Regions from separate parts of the Providencia sp. PROV004 genome, predicted to be linked through region 1. Evidence: predicted binding sites of a transcription regulator. Region 1 holds the regulator's gene; each other region holds the start of a gene.
What was found. The regulator PurR, encoded in region 1, represses purine synthesis genes. The targets are predictions, from matches to a motif close to CANGCAAACGTTTGCNTG.
Positions count from the first base shown of each region.

Region 2: purT (formate-dependent phosphoribosylglycinamide formyltransferase) is a predicted target of PurR. The motif match lies at 4,126-4,143, and genes of this name have one in related genera.
Region 3: gltS (sodium/glutamate symporter) is a predicted target of PurR. The motif match lies at 5,909-5,926, and genes of this name have one in related genera.

Region 1 is NZ_CP042859.1:2,759,250-2,767,039, reverse strand. It holds gene punC (purine nucleoside transporter PunC) at 1-305, opposite strand, end outside; gene punR (DNA-binding transcriptional activator PunR) at 428-1,333, shown strand; gene purR (HTH-type transcriptional repressor PurR) at 1,343-2,368, opposite strand; gene sodB (superoxide dismutase [Fe]) at 2,809-3,387, opposite strand; gene FVA69_RS12435 (Grx4 family monothiol glutaredoxin) at 3,867-4,214, shown strand; gene rnt (ribonuclease T) at 4,314-4,958, opposite strand; gene gloA (lactoylglutathione lyase) at 5,086-5,493, opposite strand; gene FVA69_RS12420 (DUF1289 domain-containing protein) at 5,660-5,899, shown strand; gene slyA (transcriptional regulator SlyA) at 6,435-6,869, shown strand; gene FVA69_RS12410 (glycine zipper 2TM domain-containing protein) at 7,317-7,784, opposite strand.
Region 2 is NZ_CP042859.1:1,165,383-1,173,172, reverse strand. It holds gene FVA69_RS05165 (carbon starvation CstA family protein) at 1-1,555, opposite strand, end outside; gene FVA69_RS05160 (WG repeat-containing protein) at 1,989-2,441, opposite strand; gene purT (formate-dependent phosphoribosylglycinamide formyltransferase) at 2,906-4,084, opposite strand; gene rarD (EamA family transporter RarD) at 4,210-5,136, opposite strand; gene FVA69_RS05145 (aminoimidazole riboside kinase) at 5,306-6,253, opposite strand; gene FVA69_RS05140 (glycoside hydrolase family 32 protein) at 6,457-7,790, shown strand, end outside.
Region 3 is NZ_CP042859.1:284,955-292,744, reverse strand. It holds gene spoT (bifunctional GTP diphosphokinase/guanosine-3',5'-bis pyrophosphate 3'-pyrophosphohydrolase) at 1-1,596, shown strand, start outside; gene trmH (tRNA (guanosine(18)-2'-O)-methyltransferase TrmH) at 1,619-2,332, shown strand; gene recG (ATP-dependent DNA helicase RecG) at 2,348-4,429, shown strand; gene gltS (sodium/glutamate symporter) at 4,527-5,741, opposite strand; gene FVA69_RS01275 (uracil-xanthine permease family protein) at 5,977-7,365, shown strand; gene FVA69_RS01270 (AsmA family protein) at 7,492-7,790, shown strand, end outside.

The DNA.
Region 1 (7,790 bases):
AGCTGTGTTGCGGTTTCCACCCAATAAATAGCTAAGCTACTTAAAATGAAAATAGTTAAGCCCACAATGAGAACAGGCTTACGGCCAAGTTTGTCTGATAATGGCCCCCATAATAGCTGAGCGAAGGCAAAACCAGCTAAAAAGATACTGAGAGAAGCACTGATCGCGCCTTCGGATGTATGCAGGGTGTCTTGCATAGCACCAAATGCAGGTAAATACATATCAATGGCTAAAAACCCCAGCATGCTAAGTCCTGCAAGGTACACCATAAATCCAGGGGCGTTTTTTTTCACAGTATTCGACATAATTATTACTTATCTGATATTTAAAAAAATGTTAATGATGACGCCATTGTATAGGCTATTTTTTTAGGTTGTGAAACGGTAATATTTGGATCTTGTTATCAAAATTTTTGAAAGGAGAAGTTATGTGGTCTGCGCATGCACTCGAAGTGATTGATGCAGTTGCTCGAACTGGAAGCTTTAGTGGTGCTGCTGAAGAATTGCACCGTGTACCTTCTGCAATCAGCTATACCGTTAAGCAAGTTGAAGAATGGCTTGCGGTTCCTCTGTTTGAGCGTCGACATCGTGATGTTGTGCTAACGGAAGCTGGGGCGATATTTATTAAGGAGAGCCGTTCTGTTATCAAAAAAATGACAGATACTCGTCACCAGTGTCAGCAAGTTGCGAATGGTTGGCGTGGTCAATTTAGTATTGCCGTTGATTGTATTGTCAAACCACAGCGGACAGAACAGCTAATTCTTGATTTTTATCGTCATTTTCCTGATATCGAACTCTTTATTCATCCAGAGGTGTTTAATGGGGTGTGGGATGCACTTGCTGATGGGCGTGTAGATGTTGCGATTGGTGCGACTCGAGCATCTCCAATTGGTGAAAGGTATAGTTTCCGTGATATGGGTTTTATGTCGTGGATGTGTGTTGCAAGCCCAGAGCACCCATTAGCCAGAATAGGTGAAAAACTGACCGATGATCAAATGAGAGAGTACCCTAGTTTGTGCCTTGAAGATACTTCACGTAACCTACCCAAACGTGATACTTGGGCTCTTGATAACCAGCGTCGGCTTGTTGTGCCTTACTGGGAAAATGGCTTAGCTTGTTTAGTTAATGGGTTATGTGTTGGGATGGTACCTGAGCATCGAGCGGCTCCGCTTTGTGAAAACGGCCAATTAGTTGAACTATCATTAGCGCAGCCTTTTCCACCCAGTCCTTGCTGTTTAACTTGGGTGGAAAATAATACATCACCAGCGCTCAGCTGGTTGTTAGATTACCTTGGCGATAACGAAACGCTTAACGCAGAGTGGCTTTCAACCTAGTTATTCGTACTATCGGCGGTAATCGATAAATGGACCATCTGCAACAGAACGACGTTCTACAAGGCGAGGGTGGACTTCGATTGTTTGAGCATCTTCGCGCTTATTGACGATACGATCGAGCAGCATTGTGAAGGCCATTTGCCCTAAACGCTCTTTGGGTTGGTGGATTGTGGTCAATGCCGGTGTAAAATAGCGCGCATTTCGCACATTATCATAGCCAATGATTGAAATATCTTGTGGAACACGTAATCCCATTTCATCAGCGGCACAAATTGCTCCCATTGCCATGATATCACCACCACAAAATACAGCGGTAGGGCGCTGTTTATGGCTTAAAATTTGCGTCATTGCTTTATAGCCAGACTCAGGTTCGAAATCCCCCTGAACTATCCATTCTTCTTTTAGTGTAATTTTGGCCTCTTCCATTGCTTTTTTGAAGCCAGTTAAACGTCCAATACCTGTATTTCTTTCAAGTGAACCAGGGATCACTCCAATATCGCGATGCCCACGGTCAATTAAATAGCGACCTGCTAGGTATCCACCATGGAACGAGTTATCAATAATGCTATCTGTAAAATCGCCACGAGAAGTTCCCCAGTCCATGACTACCATTGGGATATTGCGGTAATCTTCTAGCATACCAATTAAGGTATCAGGGTACTCGGAACACATCACAAGTAAGCCATCAACGCGCTTTTGTGCTAGCATCTGTAAATACGCTTTTTGTTTTCCCAAATTGTTATGAGAATTACAAAGAATCAGCGTATAGCCTTTTTCATAACAGCTATTTTCAACAGATTCGATCACCTCAGCGAAGTAAGGCGCTTCACTGGAAGTTGCTAACAACCCAATCGACTTTGTGTGGTTAACTTTTAAACTACGGGCAACCGCACTTGGCGAATAATTGAGCTCTTTAATTGCAGCCCAAACCGCAGCCTTAGTGTCATCAGCTACAAAGCGCGTTTTATTAATAACATGGGATACGGTTGTGGTAGATACGCCAGCGCGCTTCGCCACATCTTTAATCGTTGCCATGGGGGAAAAAAACTCCTGACCAATAACCGGTCTCTATAAGAATTCTTGTTAAAAAATTACCTGCATATTGATGCATTGATCCTTTGCTGGCAATAATTTAGCGATTTGTTGTCGATTTTGTCTGATCTAGCGCAAAAACGAAAGAAATAATTGATGTTATAACATGTGATATAGACACTAGTTTTACTTTTTTGGATATGTATACTTAATAACCTTTATTGTTTCATGGTTATTTATTAATTCAATTACATTAGAATGAGAGGAACTCATGGATACAGATGTTAAATATGGATTGCTTGCTGCGCTGGGCTCATTAGCATTAATTATCTTTCTTGCTGCGCATATTTTCTGATTTTATTTCAGCCTTGAGTAGGGTGAATTTAAAAGGGCGAGTATATCTCGCCCTTGCAGTATCTAAACTTAGCAACAAGCAGAAATTGTTATGCTAAATTTTCTTCCACAAATTTCCAGTTAACCAGTGCCCAGAAGTTTTCTAAATATTTAGGGCGAGCGTTACGGTAATCGATATAGTAAGCGTGCTCCCAAATATCAACAGTTAACACGGGCTTATCATCACCAGAAATAGGTGTTGCAGCGTTAGATGTATTCACTATAGCAAGGCTACCATCTGCTTTTTTCACCAGCCATGTCCAACCTGCACCAAAATTTTTGGTTGCTGCATCAGTAAATTGAGCTTTAAATTCAGCGAAAGAACCGAATGATTTATTGATTGCATCAGCTACTTTACCTGTTGGTTCACCACCTGCATTTGGCGCTAAGCAATTCCAATAGAAAGTGTGATTCCAAACTTGTGCTGCGTTGTTAAAAACTCCGGCTTCAGAAGTTTTGATAATTTCTTCTAAAGATTTTCCTTCAAAGTCAGTGCCTTTGATTAGGTTATTTAAGTTAACAACGTACGTGTTATGGTGCTTACCATAGTGATATTCTAAGGTTTCAGCTGAGATATAAGGTTCTAAAGCATCTTTTGCATACGGTAAAGCGGGTAGTTCAAATGACATTTCGTACTCCTTGATTGCTTTTATATCAAAAAACTTAGGGTGTTTGCTCTTAAAATGAGCGAAATAGTCGGTTACTGCTTATCATTAGAGTTTCGCCTATCGGCGATATGATATTTAATATATTAATGATAACACGTTAAACCTTACAAAGGTAAAGGTAATAGCGTTACTCAAATGTTAACAAATAAATAGGGGAGTTACACATAGAAATCATATGGATATTCCGAATAGATGACCTGAATATATCAAATATGCATTTTTAACTAGAAATAGCTGCTTGTTTGACTTAGGTAAAGAGAAGATAGAAAAGATGCCTTTTTGCTTTTTGGAATGCTATAGTAATGCCCCTATAAAACTGGCATATTGTATGAAACAATTCAGTTTCTTATTATATCAGTCAATGTATTCTGTTAAGTTGCGGTAGACTCTCAGTTACCGGCTGACTGCAAACCTGCATCTTTGTTTTAAGGAAGTTAAAAATGACAACTATTGAAAGAATTGAGCGCCAAATTAAAGAAAACCCAATTTTATTATATATGAAAGGCTCTCCTAAACTTCCGAGCTGTGGTTTTTCTGCTCAAGCAGTACAAGCTCTGTCTTCTTGTGGTGAGCGTTTTGCTTATGTTGATATCTTACAAAACCCAGATATTCGCGCTGAATTGCCAAAATACGCAAACTGGCCGACTTTTCCACAATTATGGGTGGATGGTGAGCTGGTCGGTGGCTGTGATATCATCATGGAAATGTTCCAGCGTGGTGAGCTCCAGTCTCTAATCAAAGAAACTGCGGATAAATATCGTCCAGCAGATGAAGCTAGCGCAGACTAAATTAAGCCACAAATAAAAGACGTAAAAACCGTATTTGACGAAGGCATTTTTGCTTTACATCAAATACGGTTTTTTCTGTCATGGTGATTTACTAAAAGATTATTGACTGTCTTCAATAATTGGCCAACCACCCAATTTTTTCCACTTATTAACGATTTCACAAAATAGCAAAGCCGTGCGATTCGTATCATACAGTGCGCCATGAGCTTGTTTACCATCGAATGGGATACCCGCAGAAACACAAGCTTTTGCCAGAATTGTTTGACCAAATACAAGGCCACTCAGTGCTGCAGTATCGAAGGTCGCAAATGGATGGAAAGGATTACGTTTTAAACCTGCTCGCTCGGCCGCATTCATGACAAAGCTGTGATCAAAATTAGCATTATGAGCGACAATAATTGCGCGATTACAATCTGTGTTTTTCATTCCTTTGCGAATGACTTTAAATATCGCATGAAGGGCGTCATATTCGCTAACAGCACCGCGTAGAGGGTTTGTTGGATCAATTCCGGTGAAGGCAAGAGCGGACGGTTCAAGATTCGCCCCTTCAAAAGGTTCTACATGAAAATGCAATGTTTCATCCATGGAGAGCCAGCCGTCTTTATCCATTTTTAAGGTGATGGCAGCAATTTCTAACAGGCCGTCAGTTTTTGCATTAAACCCACCAGTTTCAACATCAATAACGACAGGATAGTATCCCCTAAAGCGGTTCACTAGGGCGTTTGGATTGTTTTTTTCAGACATTAGGACTTTCGATTTTAGTTTTCTAGTTGGATGACATTATGCCAAAACCAGTAAAAATTTGCAGGTAAACGGTGATAGAAGTTTAGGTGCTAAGTTAGGTACCTAAACTTCTAAATCATATCGCGAATTAATGGCCTAAGCCTTTACTTGCGCTTTTATTTTCGATCAGTTCAATTTTATAACCATCAGGATCTTCCACAAATGCAATCACAGTGGTTCCGCCCTTAACAGGGCCCGCTTCACGTGTGACGTTTCCACCTGCGTTACGGATATCATCGCACGTTTTTGCAACATCATCGACGCCTAGAGCGATATGACCATATGCATTACCCATATCGTATTGGTCAACACCCCAGTTATAGGTCAACTCTATGACGGCGCCTTCACTTTCATCGCTGTAACCAACAAACGCGAGAGAGTATTTATACTCTGTGTTTTCACTCGTTCTTAATAAGCGCATGCCTAACACTTTTGTGTAAAAATCAATAGAACGCTGCATATCAGTAACACGTAACATAGTATGGAGTAAGCGCATTTTAAACCTCTTAGAATCAGCCTGAATCGATTTACCTATTAATATAACGTGCTTAAATTAATAAATACAATGATTACAGTTTGTTTTTTGAACAAATAATGGTAATACTCATTTTTAGGAGTATATCACAGATTTAATGTGATTTTTTCTTTTGAAGGGGAAACTTATGGCCGAACAACTTGAATTTTTTGAGATCCCCAGCCCTTGCCGTGGTATTTGTCAAAGTAATGAGCAAGGTTATTGTCGAGGTTGTTACCGCACTCGTGATGAACGCTTTAATTGGCTAAAATTCTCGGATACTGAAAAACGAAATGTACTTCGTTTATGTCGCCAACGCTATTTAAGAATATTAAATAAAAAACCAGATCAAGAAAAAATCATCGATAAGCAACAACGACTCTTTTAATCCCCAGCTTCTTAAATTTCATTAGGAATAAAACAAATGTTTTATTCCTAATGTGAATTAATTCAACTGGAATTAATGATAAGCTATTTATTTCTTGGTTTATATTTCAATGAAATTTTATTTATTAAAAATTAGTATAGGTTAAATCAAAATGACTGTAATTAACATGATTTTAAGATTAACTATATTCATTTGTTTTTTAAAGGTTTATTTGTCGTTGTTTTTTTTATTGTTATTCATGACTACTATAAGAGGTAAAATAGATAGATCAAAAAGGAGAGTGCGGCTATTCTTATTAATAAGATAATTGATAGGTTATCTTATTAAGCCTGGATTGAGATAATGGATGAGTTTGCGAAGTATTAATGGGAGTTATACCACATAATAAACCAGTCATTATAACTAGAAATAGGTATTTAATAGCTAATGTATAAATAAAAAGTTGTAAATATAAAAGAAAATTAATATATAATTCAAAAAATAATATGAAGACGGTATGTTTTTTAGACATTATAATTATATAAAGGAGGGTAAATTGGAATCACAAATTGGGACAGAGTTATCACGTGTTGTTCGCATGTGGAGAGCATTAATCGACTATCGTTTGAAGCCTCTTAAACTCACACAGACACATTGGGTTACATTACATAATATAAGTCAACTACCACCTGAACAATCACAAATACAGTTAGCGAAAGCGATTGGTATTGAACAGCCTTCATTAGTAAGAACTCTAGATCAGTTGGAGGAAAAAAAACTTATTTCTAGGCATACTTGCACAAATGATAGGAGAGCTAAAAGAATAAAATTAACTGAAGAATCTGAACCTTTTATTAAAACTGTAGATCAAGTCATAAATAATACGCGTCTAGAAATATTGAATAACATTAGCCAAGATGAGCTTTATCAGTTGTCACAATTACTTCTGAAGCTTGAAAAGAATATTTTAAGACTGCAAAATGATTCTTGATGTGAAAATAATATGACTAGCTAATAAATGATATGCTAATTATTAAATTGGTAATAAAAATAATTGGATCATGCAATTTTTATAGGGTAATAATAGGATGAGCAATCACACTCGGTTATTGTTCTTGTTGAATGATTGCTGTGAAATATAATTAAAGTTGTAAATTGTATGTCTTGACGTTGCTTTTGTTTTTTTTATTAGCTAATTCATTGGTGTGTATTAATTAATAACAAACAATTGATTAGAGGGGATAGGCTAAAATAAGTTTATTGGTTTGAAAGCAAGGCATTTATGTGTAAACAAGAATTTACATTACTTAAAAGCCATGCATGATAAATATAAAATATGATTATCAAACATAAAGTTATTATATTATTCAGCAATATTTTTATAAGAAATGCTCACCGGCAATAGCCGGTGAGCATACCTAATTTAGTAACCGTAAGATTATCGAGGAGATACAGTAACGGTATTTCCGCTATTCGCAATCATAACGCGTTGACCATTACGGAAGGTGTTTGGGTCTTGTTTTTGAACTACAACAATGTTTTTGCCGCTATCGAGGCGGATTTCTAATTGAACACCTTGGCTTCTATTTAATGCGCCTTGAGCTTCTTGGCCAGCTAAGCCACCAGCGATAGCACCCGCAGCAGTTGCTAATGTGTTACCTGTCCCACCACCGATAGTGTTACCTAATAACCCACCAAGTACTGCACCACCAATGGCGCCAATTACGTTGCCGTCTTCACCAGCTTGAATAGTCACAGGGCGAGCATTCAGAACAGTACCATAAGTCACAGTCTGTACCTGTTTCGCATCCTTGGCTGAAATAGTATCACCAGAAAGCGTACTGGTATTGACACAGCCTGATAAAGCTGCAACTGCTACAACACCTACAAAAACTTTCTTAAGCATAAGAAC
Region 2 (7,790 bases), 1.6 Mb from region 1:
AATCTTGCAGCATAAAGCGGCCTGAACGAGTCCCTGCATCCAATGCGGTTAAGATAAACAGAGCTTCAAACAGAATACCAAAGTGATACCAGAAGCCCATATTTGCCGCAGGCATGATTTCATGGAAAACATACGCAATACCTACCGCTAATGTCGGCGCACCACCAGCACGGTTTAACACTGACGGCTCACCAATATCTTTCGCTGTTTGCATGATTTGCTCAGGTGAAATCACAAAGCCCCATGAACTCACTGTAGCGGCTGCATGAACAGACACATCTTTGAGCTGAGCCATGATAGCTGCGCCATCTGGACCACCCAGTTCATGTAAGTTAGGCATAGTAATACCTAACGCTGCTGGTGGTGTATTCATTGCAAAATACAAGCCTGGTTCGATAATAGAAGCCGCTACCAGTGCCATAATCGCAACAAATGACTCCATTAACATTGCACCATAACCGATGTAACGCGCATCTTTTTCGTTTGCTAATAACTTAGGTGTTGTCCCTGAGGAAATAAGCGCATGGAAACCGGATACCGCACCACAAGCGATGGTAATAAACAAGAATGGGAATAGAGTACCTTTCCAAACAGGACCTGAACCATCAACAAATTGCGTCACTGCTGGCATTTTTAATTCAGGGTTTAGAATAACGATACCAATCGCTAAACCAACAATAACCCCAATTTTCAAGAATGTCGCTAAATAGTCACGAGGCGCTAAAATTAGCCATACAGGTAATAATGCAGAGACAAATGCATAACCCACTAACGCGTAAGTAATCGTCGTGTCTTTGAATGTCAGTGCTGGGCCCCAGTATGGGTCGTGAGCAATCACGCCACCAAACCAGATAGAGGCAACTAACAAGACGATACCAATGACTGAAACCTCACCAACACGCCCTGGTCGGATATATCGCATATATATCCCCATAAATAAGGCGATTGGTACCGTTGAGACAACAGTAAAGACACCCCATGGGCTTTCTGCCAAGGCTTTCACCACAATCAATGCTAATACAGCAAGGATAATGATCATGATTAGGAAGCACCCAAAGAGCGCCAGCGTTCCCGGAATCGGGCCAAGCTCCTCTTTAACAATTTCCCCTAATGATGCACCATTACGACGTGATGAAATAAATAACACCATGAAATCTTGCACTGCACCGGCTAACACAACCCCCGCAAGCAGCCATAAGGTGCCGGGTAAATAGCCGACTTGCGCCGCAAGAACGGGTCCGACTAATGGCCCCGCCCCTGCAATCGCGGCAAAGTGGTGACCAAATAGAACGTTTTTATTTGTCGGAACATAGTTTAACCCGTCATTATTAATGACGGCTGGAGTCGCACGTGTTTCGTCCAGCTTCATCACTTTTTTAGCGATATATAAGCTGTAATAACGATATGCTATGAGATACACCGCCACAGAAGCGACGACAATCCAAAGAGCACTGATGTGCTCACCACGCCTGAGTGCAACTACCCCCAGACAGACCGCACCGATTATCCCAAGGATCATCCACGGAATGTGCTTTAAAATACCATTTTTGTTCATAGAACACCCTTCTGAGGTAAAACGAACATGCCATTGATTTTGTATTAGCCATCATAAAAAACGATATCACTGTGTTTTCGTTGCTTATCATTTATCGTTGATGGGTTTTTAATTGGCAGTGGTTGAACTGTATTGAATCAAAAAATTGAGCTCTGCCATGGTGTATATGGTATGAAATTACACTCAGCAAATGACTAAAGTTATGCTAAGTGGTGCCATATGGAATTAAGCGGTTTGTTTTTTACTTTGAATGGTTTTTAGGGAGGTCAAATGAGCTTAAAAACGTGATCTGCATTACAATTTCAATTTGTTTTCAATAAGTTAAAAAAATGAAGTATGCATGGTTAAAATGATGTTTATTGTGAATAAATTTCACTAATAACGTAAAAACCTAAAGCTGAGTTACCTGAAACCTTATGATATCTATATACGTTTAGCGTGTAATCGTAGTCCAATTACCACCAACCCACCAACTGTGCTCACCATCAGTTTGTGTTTCACATCCGATACCGACTTTCGCTTTCCCTGCTTTAAAGGGATATGCGCAATCATAAATTGCATCAATCACGACTTCCCCTGATATCGCATCTGCAAAACCAATTTTATTTTCTTTACGAATTCGGTATACCCCGTCCTGTGCTTCATCTGGCCAGTTGTCAAAATAATAAAGCTGGTAAACTTCTTGCCCTTTCTGGTCAAAAACAGCCAAACCGCTATTTGGTCGTTCACCTAAGCAATACTTAAATGATGATTGCGGTTCAAAACACTCGATTTTATCTTTTTCATTCGCCACCCATAAGCTAAATTGTTGTTCAAGATTTTGTGCTGTTGATAAAAAAGACATTAATCCTAATGACATTAAGCCAGCGACATAACGAACCATCATCACTTTCCTTATTCTACTTTTACGCCGGATTATAGTAAGAAGTGGAGCGCATCAATCTTACTCCAATAAATACTCGCTTATTAAAGATAGCGGATATCTCTTTCAATGAAACTAGGAATAAGGGTAAATAAAATCTTGTACAAGAATAACCTTAAGATTCAAATTAGTAAGAATTCAGCCCCAAGAAGATGCATTTAAAAATATTTACGTAACTCAAAATGCTAATGGGGTTAAGTTAGTCAATAAGCTACCTTACTCTATCAATCTGGCTGGATTAGCGATTAATAATAATTTCTTTAATGACGAGCACTTTAACGGGGCTATTGGCATTCAATTATTAGGTGGAATCCCCGTTATTAGTGCCAATCAAACCCCATTAGCCAAGCCAGATGCAACCTCAATTATTTGGGATAATATAAAAAGCAGTAACGAAACAAAAATGTTCAGCACTAACTTCATTAAAATCAACCAGAAACACACACTGTATTAGCGGTTTTTTGCGCCAGCTCTAATGCACTTTCAATCGAATCTGCAATTGCCAAAGCAACACCTAACCGGCGAGTTCCTGCAATTTCAGGTTTACCAAATAACCGTAATTGAGTATCCGATCCCAATGCTGCACCAATATTTGAAAAAATCACATTTTGGCTTTGTAAACTAGGTAAAATAACCGCGGATGCACTTGGTCCATATTGGCGGATCACACCGATTGGGAAGCCAAGAAATGCACGAACATGTAAAGCAAACTCAGATAAATTTTGTGAAATCAGCGTCACCATGCCTGTATCATGGGGACGAGGCGAAACTTCATTAAAAATAATATCGTCACCGCACACAAATAATTCAACACCAAATATTCCGTAGCCCCCCAGAGAGGTAACAATTTTCTCAGCAACATCCTGCGCTTTTTTCAACGCCACCTCACTCATGTACTGTGGCTGCCAAGACTCACGATAATCCCCTTTTTCTTGTCGATGCCCTACTGGCGCACAAAAGTGAATCCCATCCACGGCACTGACCGTTAATAATGTAATTTCAAAATCAAAATTAACCATTTTTTCAACAATTACACGGCCTTGACCTGCTCGACCACCTTCCTGTGAGTAATCCCAAGCTTGATTTAATTCGTCTCGAGAATGGATCACACTTTGCCCCTTCCCTGACGAACTCATCACTGGCTTAACAATACAAGGAAAGCCGATTTTTTCTGCTGCTGCGATAAAATCGAGTTTACTGTCTACAAATTGATACTCTGATGTTGGTAATTTCAACTCTTCTGCGGCTAAGCGGCGGATCCCTTCTCTATCCATAGTAAGAACAATCGCTTTCGCAGACGGAACCACTTTTTGTCCTTGTTGTTCCAGTTCCATTAATACCTGTGTCGCAATCGCTTCAATTTCAGGCACAATAATATCGGGTTTTTCAATTGAAACTATTTGCTTCAGCGCTTCGCCATCAAGCATGTTTATTGTATAGCTACGGTGTGCAATATGCATCGCTGGCGCATTATCATAGCGATCAACCGCAATGACTTCGATGCCCAACCGTTGACATTCAATCGCAACTTCCTTGCCTAACTCTCCAGCACCTAACAACATGACTTTTGTTGCAGATTTACACAGCGCAGTACCTAATTGATTCATGATTGATAACCTTACCGACAAAAAAGTTACTGCCAATTATATACGCAACCGTTTGCTTTTGCTATCGAGGAAAAAATTCCATAAGACAATAATCTTATAAACTATTGATAATGATGGTTAACTATTTAATCTAATGGTGTTTTGTCACGCCCAGTAATAAAAGGTTCTTTATGAGAAAATTTAATATACTGTTTGCGTAAGATTGCTAACACACAAAATATTAAACCAATCCAAATAAGTGAGAAACTAATGCCTTTGACCCAATCAAATAGCTCATTAAATAAAAATACGGCTAATAAGAATTGAATTGTTGGTTCTATATATTGTGCTAAACCTATTACCGTTAATGACGTTCGTTTAATTGCCGCAGTAAAAAAGAGCAAAGGAATGATCGTGACTGGAGCCGCTAACATATAAAGAACTTTAATTTGCCAATCCCCTTGCGCCACAGCGCTTAAACCATTAGAAGCTAACCACCAAGAGATCGCTATTGCAATGGGCAGCAACCAAAGCGCTTCTAGAAATAAAGACGTAATCACATCAAATCGAATAAATTTACGGATTAATCCATATACCGCAAAAGCACTCCCCATAACTAACGCTAAAATAGGTAATTCACCATACTGCCAAATTTGGTAACCAACCCCCGCACAAATAAAAATAACAGCCATTTTTTCTGCAAAAACAAGCCGTTCGCGAAGAAACAAAACACCAAGTAGAATAGAGAATAATGGGTTAATAAAATATCCAAGACTCGCGGCTAACACCTGTCCGTGAGTTAATGCGTAGGTAAATGTTGTCCAAGATATCGCCATAACCGACGAACTAAATAAACACAAAATTATCGACCGTTTATCAGACCATACCTCGCGCCATAAAGATTTATTTTTAATAATTAAGCGAACAAAAAAAAGTATAGGCACAGACCAAATAAGACGTTCTGCAAGTAGCTCTAAAGGTTCCGCTCCGGGAAGTAAACGATAAAATAATGGTGTGATTCCCCATAAGATATAGGAAAAAATAGCAAGAGCTACTCCCGAGCGAAGCAACATAATTTATCCACAATAAATCTGATTAAATAATATTAGCTACTTATCATACGCCAAAATGCAAAAAATAAAACTTATCAACATCATAATATAGGTTGAATTATATCAAGTATTCTTAAAATAAAAGGTAACTATATCGCTACCTTTTATTTACTCGCTGCATATATATTCATCAAAAAACATCACGCTGATGTAATGGTGGTTGCTGCTGCATAAATGCATATAATTCCTCTTGTGTCGGCGCTGCGGCAATAGCACCTTTTTTGGTTGTCGCCAATGCACCACAAGCAGTAGCTTGCGAAATGACCTTCATCAGCCCCTCTTTTTCATTGACTAGCCCATATTGTGAAATGGCCGCCAACAACCCCGCCATAAATGCATCGCCAGCCCCTGTGGTATCAATACTTTCTACTAAATAAGCACTTACGGCCATTTGAACCAAAGAAGTGAACACCTGACAACCTTTAGCCCCTTGAGTAACAATTTTTAATTGGGCAGGATAGCCTTGCAATTTGGCGATTGCATTTTCAAAACGACTTTCTTGCGTTAACCACAGCAGCTCATCATCAGAAAGTTTTAAAATATCCGCTCGTTTTGCAAAATTATCAACAACTTGGTGCATTTCATCGGGATCAGACCACATTTGTGGACGAATATTAATATCAAAACTCAGTAACCCACCAGCGAGTTTTAGTTGTTCGATAGCTGTTGATAGAGACGCTCTACATTGGTGATGCACTAGAGCTAATGAGCAAAAATGCAAAATATCATGACCAAATTGCGGTAAGTTATTTGTCGTTAAAAATTGGTCAGCCGAAGGAGAAACTAAAAAAGAAAATTCACGTTCTCCGTTTTCATGCAACGAGACGAGAACAGTACTTGTTTTATACTTTTCATCAAATTCCATCGCACTCGTATCAACCCCTATATCAAATAAGGTTTTTTGCATGAAATGCCCGAAAGCTTCTTCACCGACTCGTCCAATAAAACCACTATTTTGCCCTAAGCGTGCAACCCCAGCGGCGACATTTACAGGCGCACCACCAGCACAAGCTTCATATTGCATGTTTTGAAGAGGAATTAAATCAATAACTGCATCCCCTAATGCCCAAACTTTCATTATATCTCCTTTGCGAGTTTTATATTTTTAACCTTTATTCTTATTCATAAATAACACATTACCAACTCATGAAAATAAAACTAGTAAACGCAAACTGTTAACGTTAACATTAAGTATAAAGAAGCCAGCAAATAAACGCACCTATTATTGAATTTCATGTGCCCATTTTGTTATCGCGATCGAAAAATGTTCAGGAAGCCATAATGAAAAAACAACTTGAATTAGCCAACGAAACCATCAAAACAGCAAGAGAAAACATGAACTTGCAGTTCTACCCACAATACCACCTTGCCCCTTATGTAGGCTGGATGAATGACCCTAATGGTTTGATCTATCACCAAGGACAATACCACGCTTTTTATCAACATCATCCATTTAGTGCGATTTGGGGTCCCATGCATTGGGGTCATGCAACAAGCACTGATATGGTCCATTGGCAACACCAACCCATTGCGTTAGCACCAAGTGAAGATTATGACCGAGATGGTTGTTTCTCAGGCTCCGCAATTAGTTACGATAACAAATTGTATTTGTTTTACACAGGCCATATCTGGTTAGCAAATCCAGGTGATGACAGCCAAATCATCCAATCACAGTGTGTTGCAATCAGTGAAGATGGTATTCATTTCGAAAAGAAAGGTGTTGTACTCCCTTCCCCTGATGGCTATATGCACTTTAGAGATCCTAAAGTTTGGCAACAAGATGGTAAATGGTGGATGGTGGTTGGTGCAAGAGACTCTCAAGATCAAGGGCAAATCCTCTTATTTAACTCTACTGACTTATTAAATTGGGATCAAAACTATCAAATCCTAGCAAAAACTGACGACAATAATGTTTATATGTGGGAGTGTCCTGATTTCTTTCCATTAGGCGAAAAATTTATTGCCCTTTTTTCTCCTCAAGGAAAAAAAGCAAAAAATTATCAATATCGAAATTTATTTCAAAATGGCTATTTGGTTGGTAATTGGTCACCTAATTTACCTTATCAAATTTCACATTCATTTACTGAGCTTGATTTTGGCCAAGACTTTTACGCACCTCAAACCTTTTTAGCTAAAGATGGCCGTCGTATTGCTATCGCTTGGATGGATATGTGGGAAAATCATATGCCCACACAAAAACATGGGTGGTCAGGGTGCTTTACTTTACCTAGAGAGCTAACACTGAATGAGCAAGGTAAAATTATCTCTAAACCTATAGAGGAATTGAAATCATTACGCCAGTCTGCAAGCCATTTTCCCGCAACAATGTTAGCCAAAAACAGCACCATAGTATTAAATGAAAATGCGACAAGTTGTGAAATAGAACTTATTTGGGATTTACAGCAAAGCCCAGCTGAAAAATTTGGCTTTTGGATTGGATACGGCGTGCAGTTCTATGTTGATAACCAAAGTCAGCAATTAACCTTAATGCGTCATTACCCTGAATATACCATTAGTGATAATCGTTGTGCTCCGATACCGCAAGGTCATCAACTTAAAATAAATGCTTTTATCGACCACTCTAGCTTGGAAGTATTTATTAATGATGGTGAACT
Region 3 (7,790 bases), 2.1 Mb from region 1:
ATACACCACATTAAAACAGAGCTTGAAGAGCTTGGTTTTGAAGCGTTATATCCCAACCGTTATCGTGTTATTAAGGAAGTCGTCAAGGCTGCTCGCGGTAACCGAAAAGAGATGATCCAAAAAATTCTTTCGGAAATTGACGGTAGGCTAACCGAGGCAGGTGTTCCTTGTCGCGTAAGTGGCAGAGAAAAACACCTTTATTCCATCTATCGCAAAATGCACCAAAAAGAGCAACGCTTCCATTCCATTATGGATATCTATGCTTTTAGGGTAATTGTGAAAGATGTGGATACTTGCTACCGCGTTTTGGGTCAAATGCATAGCTTATACAAACCGCGCCCGGGGCGTATCAAAGACTATATTGCCATCCCTAAAGCCAACGGCTATCAATCGCTACATACCTCTCTCATTGGGCCACATGGTGTGCCTGTCGAAGTGCAAATTCGCACAGAAGACATGGACCAAATGGCTGAGATGGGCGTTGCTGCGCATTGGGCCTATAAAGAGCAGGGAGAACAAGGTACTACTGCACAAGTTAGAGCTCAACGTTGGATGCAAAGCCTACTTGAGTTACAACAAAGTGCAGGTAGCTCATTTGAATTTATTGAAAGCGTTAAATCGGATCTATTTCCAGATGAAATCTACGTTTTCACCCCTGAAGGCCGCATTGTGGAGTTACCTACTGGTGCCACACCTGTTGACTTTGCCTACGCGGTGCACACAGATATTGGTCATGCTTGCGTGGGCGCACGCGTTGATCGCCAGCCTTACCCGCTTTCGCAATCCCTGACTAGCGGCCAAACTGTCGAAATTATTACCGCACCTGGCGCACGTCCAAATGCGGCATGGCTCAATTTTGTTGTCAGCTCAAAAGCACGAGCTAAAATTCGCCAGTTATTGAAAAACTTAAAACGTGAAGACTCTATTAATTTAGGTCGTCGTTTACTCAACCATGCCCTAGGGGCAGGAAATAAACTCACTGATATCCCTCAAGCCAATATTGATGCAGAATTAGCCCGTATGAAGCTGCATTCTATCGATGATTTGCTTGCTGAAATTGGGTTGGGTAATGCCATGAGTGTGGTTGTTGCACGTAATTTACAAAACAACCCACAAAATACACCGGAAGAACAGGCCGTTGTCGAAAGCCGCAATAAACTATCCATTAAAGGGGCTGATGGCGTTCTTATTACTTTCGCAAAATGTTGCCGTCCAATTCCCGGTGACCCAATTGTTGCGCATATTAGCCCTGGAAAAGGTCTGGTTATCCATCATGAGTCTTGCCGTAACATCCGTGGTTACCAAAAAGAACCCGATAAATTTATGGCCGTAGAGTGGGATAACGACACAGATACTGATTTCATTGCTGAAATTAAAGTCGATATGATTAACCATCAAGGTGCTTTAGCGAATTTAACTGCCGCTATTAATGATGCCAATTCAAGTATTCAGAGTATGAATACAGAAGAAAAAGATGGCCGTGTATATTGTGCCTTTATTCGCCTTACGACTAAAAACCGTGTTCAATTGGCAAACGTAATGCGGAAAATCCGTATTATGCCTGACGTTCTACGTGTTAGCCGAAACCGTAATTAACGACCATACCTAATTAATAACTATGAATGAACGCCGCTATCGCCGCATTTGCCAAATGATGGCGATGCGGCAGCCCGACCTAACTCTCTGCCTCGAAGAAATTCATAAACCGCATAATGTTTCTGCCATTGTACGCAGTGCCGATGCCGTAGGGATCCATCAAATTCATGCTATTTGGCCTGACCAACAAGTCAAACTGTCCGTTTCTTCTGCTGCAGGGAGTAATAGCTGGGTTAAAATTATTTCACACACATCCACCGAAGAAGCAATTTCCCAAATAAAATCACAAAACATGCAGGTTTTGGCAACTAACTTGTCGGAACATGCCGTTGATTTTCGTGAAATTGATTATACTTTGCCAACTTGTATTATGATGGGACAAGAGAAAACCGGGATTTCACAACAAGCCCTCGCATTGGCTGATAAACACATTATCATTCCAATGGCTGGCATGGTGCAATCTTTGAATGTTTCCGTCGCTTCTGCGTTGATTTTATATGAAGCCCAAAGGCAACGGCAGCAAGCGGGTATGTACGAGCGTGAACATTGTCTACTCTCACCTGATGAGCAACAAACCTGGTTATTTGAAGGCGGTTATCCTGTACTGGCTGAAGTTGCTAAACGTAAGGGACTTCCTCGCCCATTTATCAATAACCAAGGGCAAATTGAAGCTGATGACACGTGGTGGGCGCAAATGCAATTAACCGAAAAAATGAAAAGACAGCAGTTTGGTTAAATAAAAGGAAATAATATGAATAATGGGCTACTTGATACCATTTCACTGACTTCATTGCACGGAATTGGAGCAAGCCAGTCAGAAAAAATGCGTAAAATCGGTTTGAACACCGTTCAAGACCTTCTTCTCCATTTTCCTTTGCGCTATGAAGACCACACCCGTCTATATCAAATAAAAGATCTCCTACCCGGCACGACTGCAACGATTACTGGTGAAATACTGCAAACTAAAGTCGTATTTGGCCGCAAAAGAATGATGACCTGCTTAATTTCCGATGGCACAGGCAACCTCACTTTACGTTTTTTTAATTTTTCAGCGGCAATGAAAAATAACTTAGCGGAAGGAAAACAGGTCACTGCCTATGGGGAGGTTCGCAGAGGAAATACAGGGCCAGAAATAATTCACCCTGAATATAAAGTTTCGCAAGATACTAGCAATATCAGCTTGCAAGAGAACTTAACACCCGTTTATCCAACCACTGAAGGTGTTCGCCAAGTGACTTTACGTAAAGTCATGGAGCAAGCGCTAGGATTACTCGATAGTGGGAACATAAAGGAGTTATTACCGGAAGAACTTAGCCGGGGCATGATAAGCTTACCAGATGCCATTCGCTTATTACACAACCCTCCCCCGAATGTTGCTTTGAGTGAACTTGAAAAAGGACACCACCCAGCTCAAAAACGGTTAATCCTCGAAGAGCTACTCGCTCACCATCTCAGCATGCTAGCCATCCGTGCAGGCAACGAACGCCTATATGCTGAACCTTTAGTGACAAGTGGTCAGTTAAAATCTCAGTTACTCGCGCAATTACCGTTTTCACCAACAAATGCACAAAACCGTGTTGTTGGCGAAATTGAAGCAGACCTCGCTAAAGACGCCCCTATGATGCGCTTGATTCAAGGGGATGTGGGATCAGGGAAAACTCTCGTTGCAGCCTTAGCAGCCGTTTGTGCCATCGAGAATGGCAAACAAGTGGCTTTGATGGCTCCTACCGAAATTCTTGCAGAGCAACATGCCAATACGTTCAAACAATGGTTAGAACCTTTAGACATTAAAGTCGGTTGGCTCGCAGGTAAACAAAAGGGTAAGGCACGTCAGGCACAGCAAGATGCTATCGCAAATGGAGAAGTTGCGATGATAGTGGGAACACACGCTATTTTCCAAGAGCAAGTGAGCTTTAAAGCTCTGGGGCTTGTTATAATTGATGAGCAACATCGCTTTGGCGTTCATCAGAGGCTCGCTCTGCGTGAAAAAGGTGAACAACAAGGGTATCACCCTCATCAATTGATCATGACCGCTACGCCAATCCCACGTACATTGGCGATGACAGCTTATGCAGACCTAGATACCTCCGTTATCGATGAACTTCCTCCAGGTCGAACGCCTGTCACCACTGTCGCCATACCAGACACTCGCCGTAACGATATTATTGAACGCGTTCGTCAAGCCTGTATTGAAGAAGGCCGCCAAGCCTATTGGGTCTGTACGCTCATTGAAGACTCGGAATTATTAGAAGCACAAGCGGCTCAAGTGACCTGCGAAGAGCTCACACTGGCATTACCTGAATTGAAAGTAGGGTTAGTTCATGGTCGGATGAAACCTGCTGAAAAACAAAGTATTATGGCAGCCTTTAAAAGAAATGAAATTCAGCTGCTTGTCGCTACAACGGTCATTGAAGTCGGCGTTGATGTCCCTAATGCAAGTTTAATGATTATAGATAACCCTGAGCGCCTTGGCTTAGCTCAGTTGCACCAACTAAGAGGGCGAGTCGGCCGAGGAGCTATCGCATCTCACTGCGTATTACTGTACAAAACCCCGCTAACCCATACCGCGAAACAAAGACTACAAGTGTTGCGAGACAGCAATGACGGCTTTGTTATCGCACAAAAAGATCTCGAAATTCGTGGGCCTGGGGAATTATTGGGTACTAGGCAAACAGGAAATGCAGAATTTAAAGTTGCTGATTTATTACGTGACCAATATATGTTGCCAGAAGTGCAACGCCTTGCACGCCATATTCAACAAAATTACCCCGAGAATGCGCAACAGCTTATTGAGCGTTGGTTACCTGAGCGAGAACAATACAGTCACGCTTAAATCTTATATCTTCTTTTTATCCGTTCCTTAAAATGAAAATTGCCGTGAATATTTTCACGGCAATACCTGCTTTACTTGATTTATTATTAAATAAAAACTACCCAGCAATCGTTGGGAATATTGGCAACATTAAATACAATTTAATGACTATCGCATTAACAATATCAATAAAGAAAGCCCCAACCATTGGTACCACAAGGAACGCAAGATGGGATGGACCCAACCTATCCGTTACTGCTTGCATATTCGCAATTGCTGTTGGTGTAGCCCCAAGACCAAAGCCACAGTGACCAGCGGCTAAAATAGCAGCATCATAGTTCTTGCCCATCACACGGAAAGTGACAAAAATAGCGTATCCCGCCATCACACAGGCTTGTACTGCAAGAATGACAATCATTGGAATTGCTAATGACGCCAATTCCCATAACTTCAAGCTCATCAAAGCCATCGCTAAGAATAACGATAGGCTGACGTTCCCCATAACAGAAACTGCGCGGTCAAACACGCGATAGAAGCCAAGGATAGAAAGGCTGTTACTTAAAATCACCCCAACAAATAATACACACACAAATTTAGGTAACGCGAACACCGTGTCAGCGAGCTGACCTGCAATAAAGCTCCCCACCAATAGGCAAATAGCGATCAATGCAATAGTTTCAATTAAAACCATTGAAGTGATCATGCGGCCGGATTGTGGCTTTTCAAATGCAGTTGGAACGTCTTTATCATCTTCAGCCGTTCCAGGCGTTGGGATATTACGCGTTAGAAAACGTGCAACAGGTCCACCGATTAAACCACCAAGAACTAACCCAAATGTAGCACAAGCCATTGCAACTTCTGTTGCACTTTGGAAACCATAATTTTCAGTGAAAATTTTCCCCCATGCCGCACCAGTTCCATGACCACCGGATAAGGTAATTGAGCCAGCTAACAGCCCCATGAGAGGGTCTAATCCCAATAATTCAGCAAGAGCAATCCCTACTGTATTTTGGACAAGTAATAAACCGACAACTACAAAAATGAAGATAAACAATGCCTTACCGCCAGCCTTCAAGCTTGCAAGGTTGGCATTAAGACCAATTGTGGCAAAAAATGCCAGCATCATAGGTTCTTGCAGTGATAAGTCAAAAGAAAGGCTCCAGTCAAATAATTGTTTAAGCAATAAAAGACTAAAAGCAACTAACAACCCACCCGCAACGGGTTCAGGGATTGTATATTTTTCAAGAAAAGGGACTGATTTGACCAGTTTACGCCCAAGCAATAATACTAAGGTAGCTGCTACCAGTGTACCGTAGACATCGAGATGATACATTCACGTACCTCGTCTGTTGTTAAAATTATCAAAAACTAGTAAGACGTTAATTTCTTCCTTAAAACGCCAAAAGCAGGTTATAGGATTAGAAAAAAAAACTGTTATAAATACAAGTTAAAAGATATAAAAATGTGACAGCCTTATTTAACATTGATCAATATTTTTTACGCGCAAACGATTGCTTTTTAAATTCCTCGCATTACAATGCGTTTTTTGTTGGCGAGAAATGAAGGCAATGAATACTGCGACGTCTGAAAAACAAACTACTGAAGCGACCACACAAACGCAAAGCGAACTCATCTACAAATTAGAAGACCGCCCACCGCTGCCGCAAGCCTTGTTTGCTGCCGGGCAACACCTTCTTGCGATGTTTGTCGCAGTTATTACCCCTGCAATGCTGATTTGCCAAGCTTTGGGGCTACCAGCCCACGACACTCAGCGCATCATCAGTATGTCTTTATTTGCCTCCGGTATTGCCTCTTTAATTCAAATTCGCGCGTGGGGCCCTATTGGCTCAGGCCTGCTTTCGATTCAAGGAACCAGTTTTAACTTTGTTGCACCTTTAATTATGGGAGGTGTTGCACTCAAGCAAGGTGGTGCTGATATCCCATCCATGATGGCAGCTTTGTTTGGTACTTTACTCGTCGCCGCACTCACTGAAGTCATTCTTTCACGCTTCTTACATTTAGCACGTCGCGTTATCACACCATTGGTCTCTGGCGTGGTCGTGATGATTATTGGATTGTCCTTAATTCAAGTGGGATTAACGTCCATTGGTGGTGGCTATGGTGCTATTAGTGACAATACTTTTGGTTCCCCTGATTACTTGATTTTAGCGGGGATTGTATTAGCCGTTATTATCCTCTTGAATCGCCAGAAAAACCCTTACTTGCGCGTTGCTTCTCTCGTCATCGCGATGGCGGTTGGCTACCTTGCCGCTTGGTGGATGGATATGTTGCCAAATGCGCAACCCGTGGAAGCCAATCAGCCAATTATTACTGTCCCTGAGCCTTTTTATTATGGCTTATCATTCGACTGGAACCTGTTGATCCCATTAATTCTTATTTTTATGGTGACTTCCTTAGAAACGATAGGTGATATTACCGCCACTTCTGACGTATCAGAACAACCTGTTCGTGGCCCTTTATACATGAAACGAATTAAAGGTGGCGTACTCGCCAATGGTTTGAATTCAATGGTTTCTGCGGTATTTAATACTTTCCCTAACTCTTGCTTTGGGCAGAACAACGGTGTTATCCAATTAACTGGGGTGGCAAGCCGCTATGTCGGCTACATTGTCGCTTTAATGTTGGTGTTATTAGGGTTGTTCCCTGCCGTTGCAGGCTTCGTGCAGCAAATTCCCGAACCTGTGCTGGGCGGAGCAACCATTGTGATGTTTGGTACCATCGCCGCTTCAGGTGTAAGGATAGTCTCTCGCGAGCCACTCAATCGCCGTGCAATTATGATTATCGCCCTTTCTCTCGCAGTGGGTATGGGCGTTTCACAACAACCTTTGATTTTACAATTCGCACCTGACTGGCTAAAAACATTATTTTCTTCGGGGATTGCTGCGGGTGGTTTAACTGCAATTGTTCTGAATTTAGTCTTCCCTCTCGAAAAATAATCTTTCATTCTAGCCGCCAGTGTTGAACATTCTGGCGGTTTTTCTGTATGCTATCCTTAAATTGTCGCTATATTAGACGGTTTCTTTTTGTGTCTATTCGTCCACAAACCAAAGGAGCAGTAAACTGTGAAATGGTTAATCAAATTTACTACCTATGCACTTTTGTTACTGCTGCTATTGTTTATTTTTACTTATATCGGGCTACAAACCCGTTGGGGTGCATCCTACTCCAGTCAATTTTTAAGTAAATTTACCGACTACGATATTGATGTAGGAATTATGGGACATGAGTTTTCTAACCCCGGTGAATTCATTTTCCAAGATGTTAAATTAACGTCTAAAAACAGCGATCTCTCTTTAGATTCACGACAAGTCGTAATTGATATTAATTGGCGAAACCTATTTAGCGGTACGGCTATCAAACG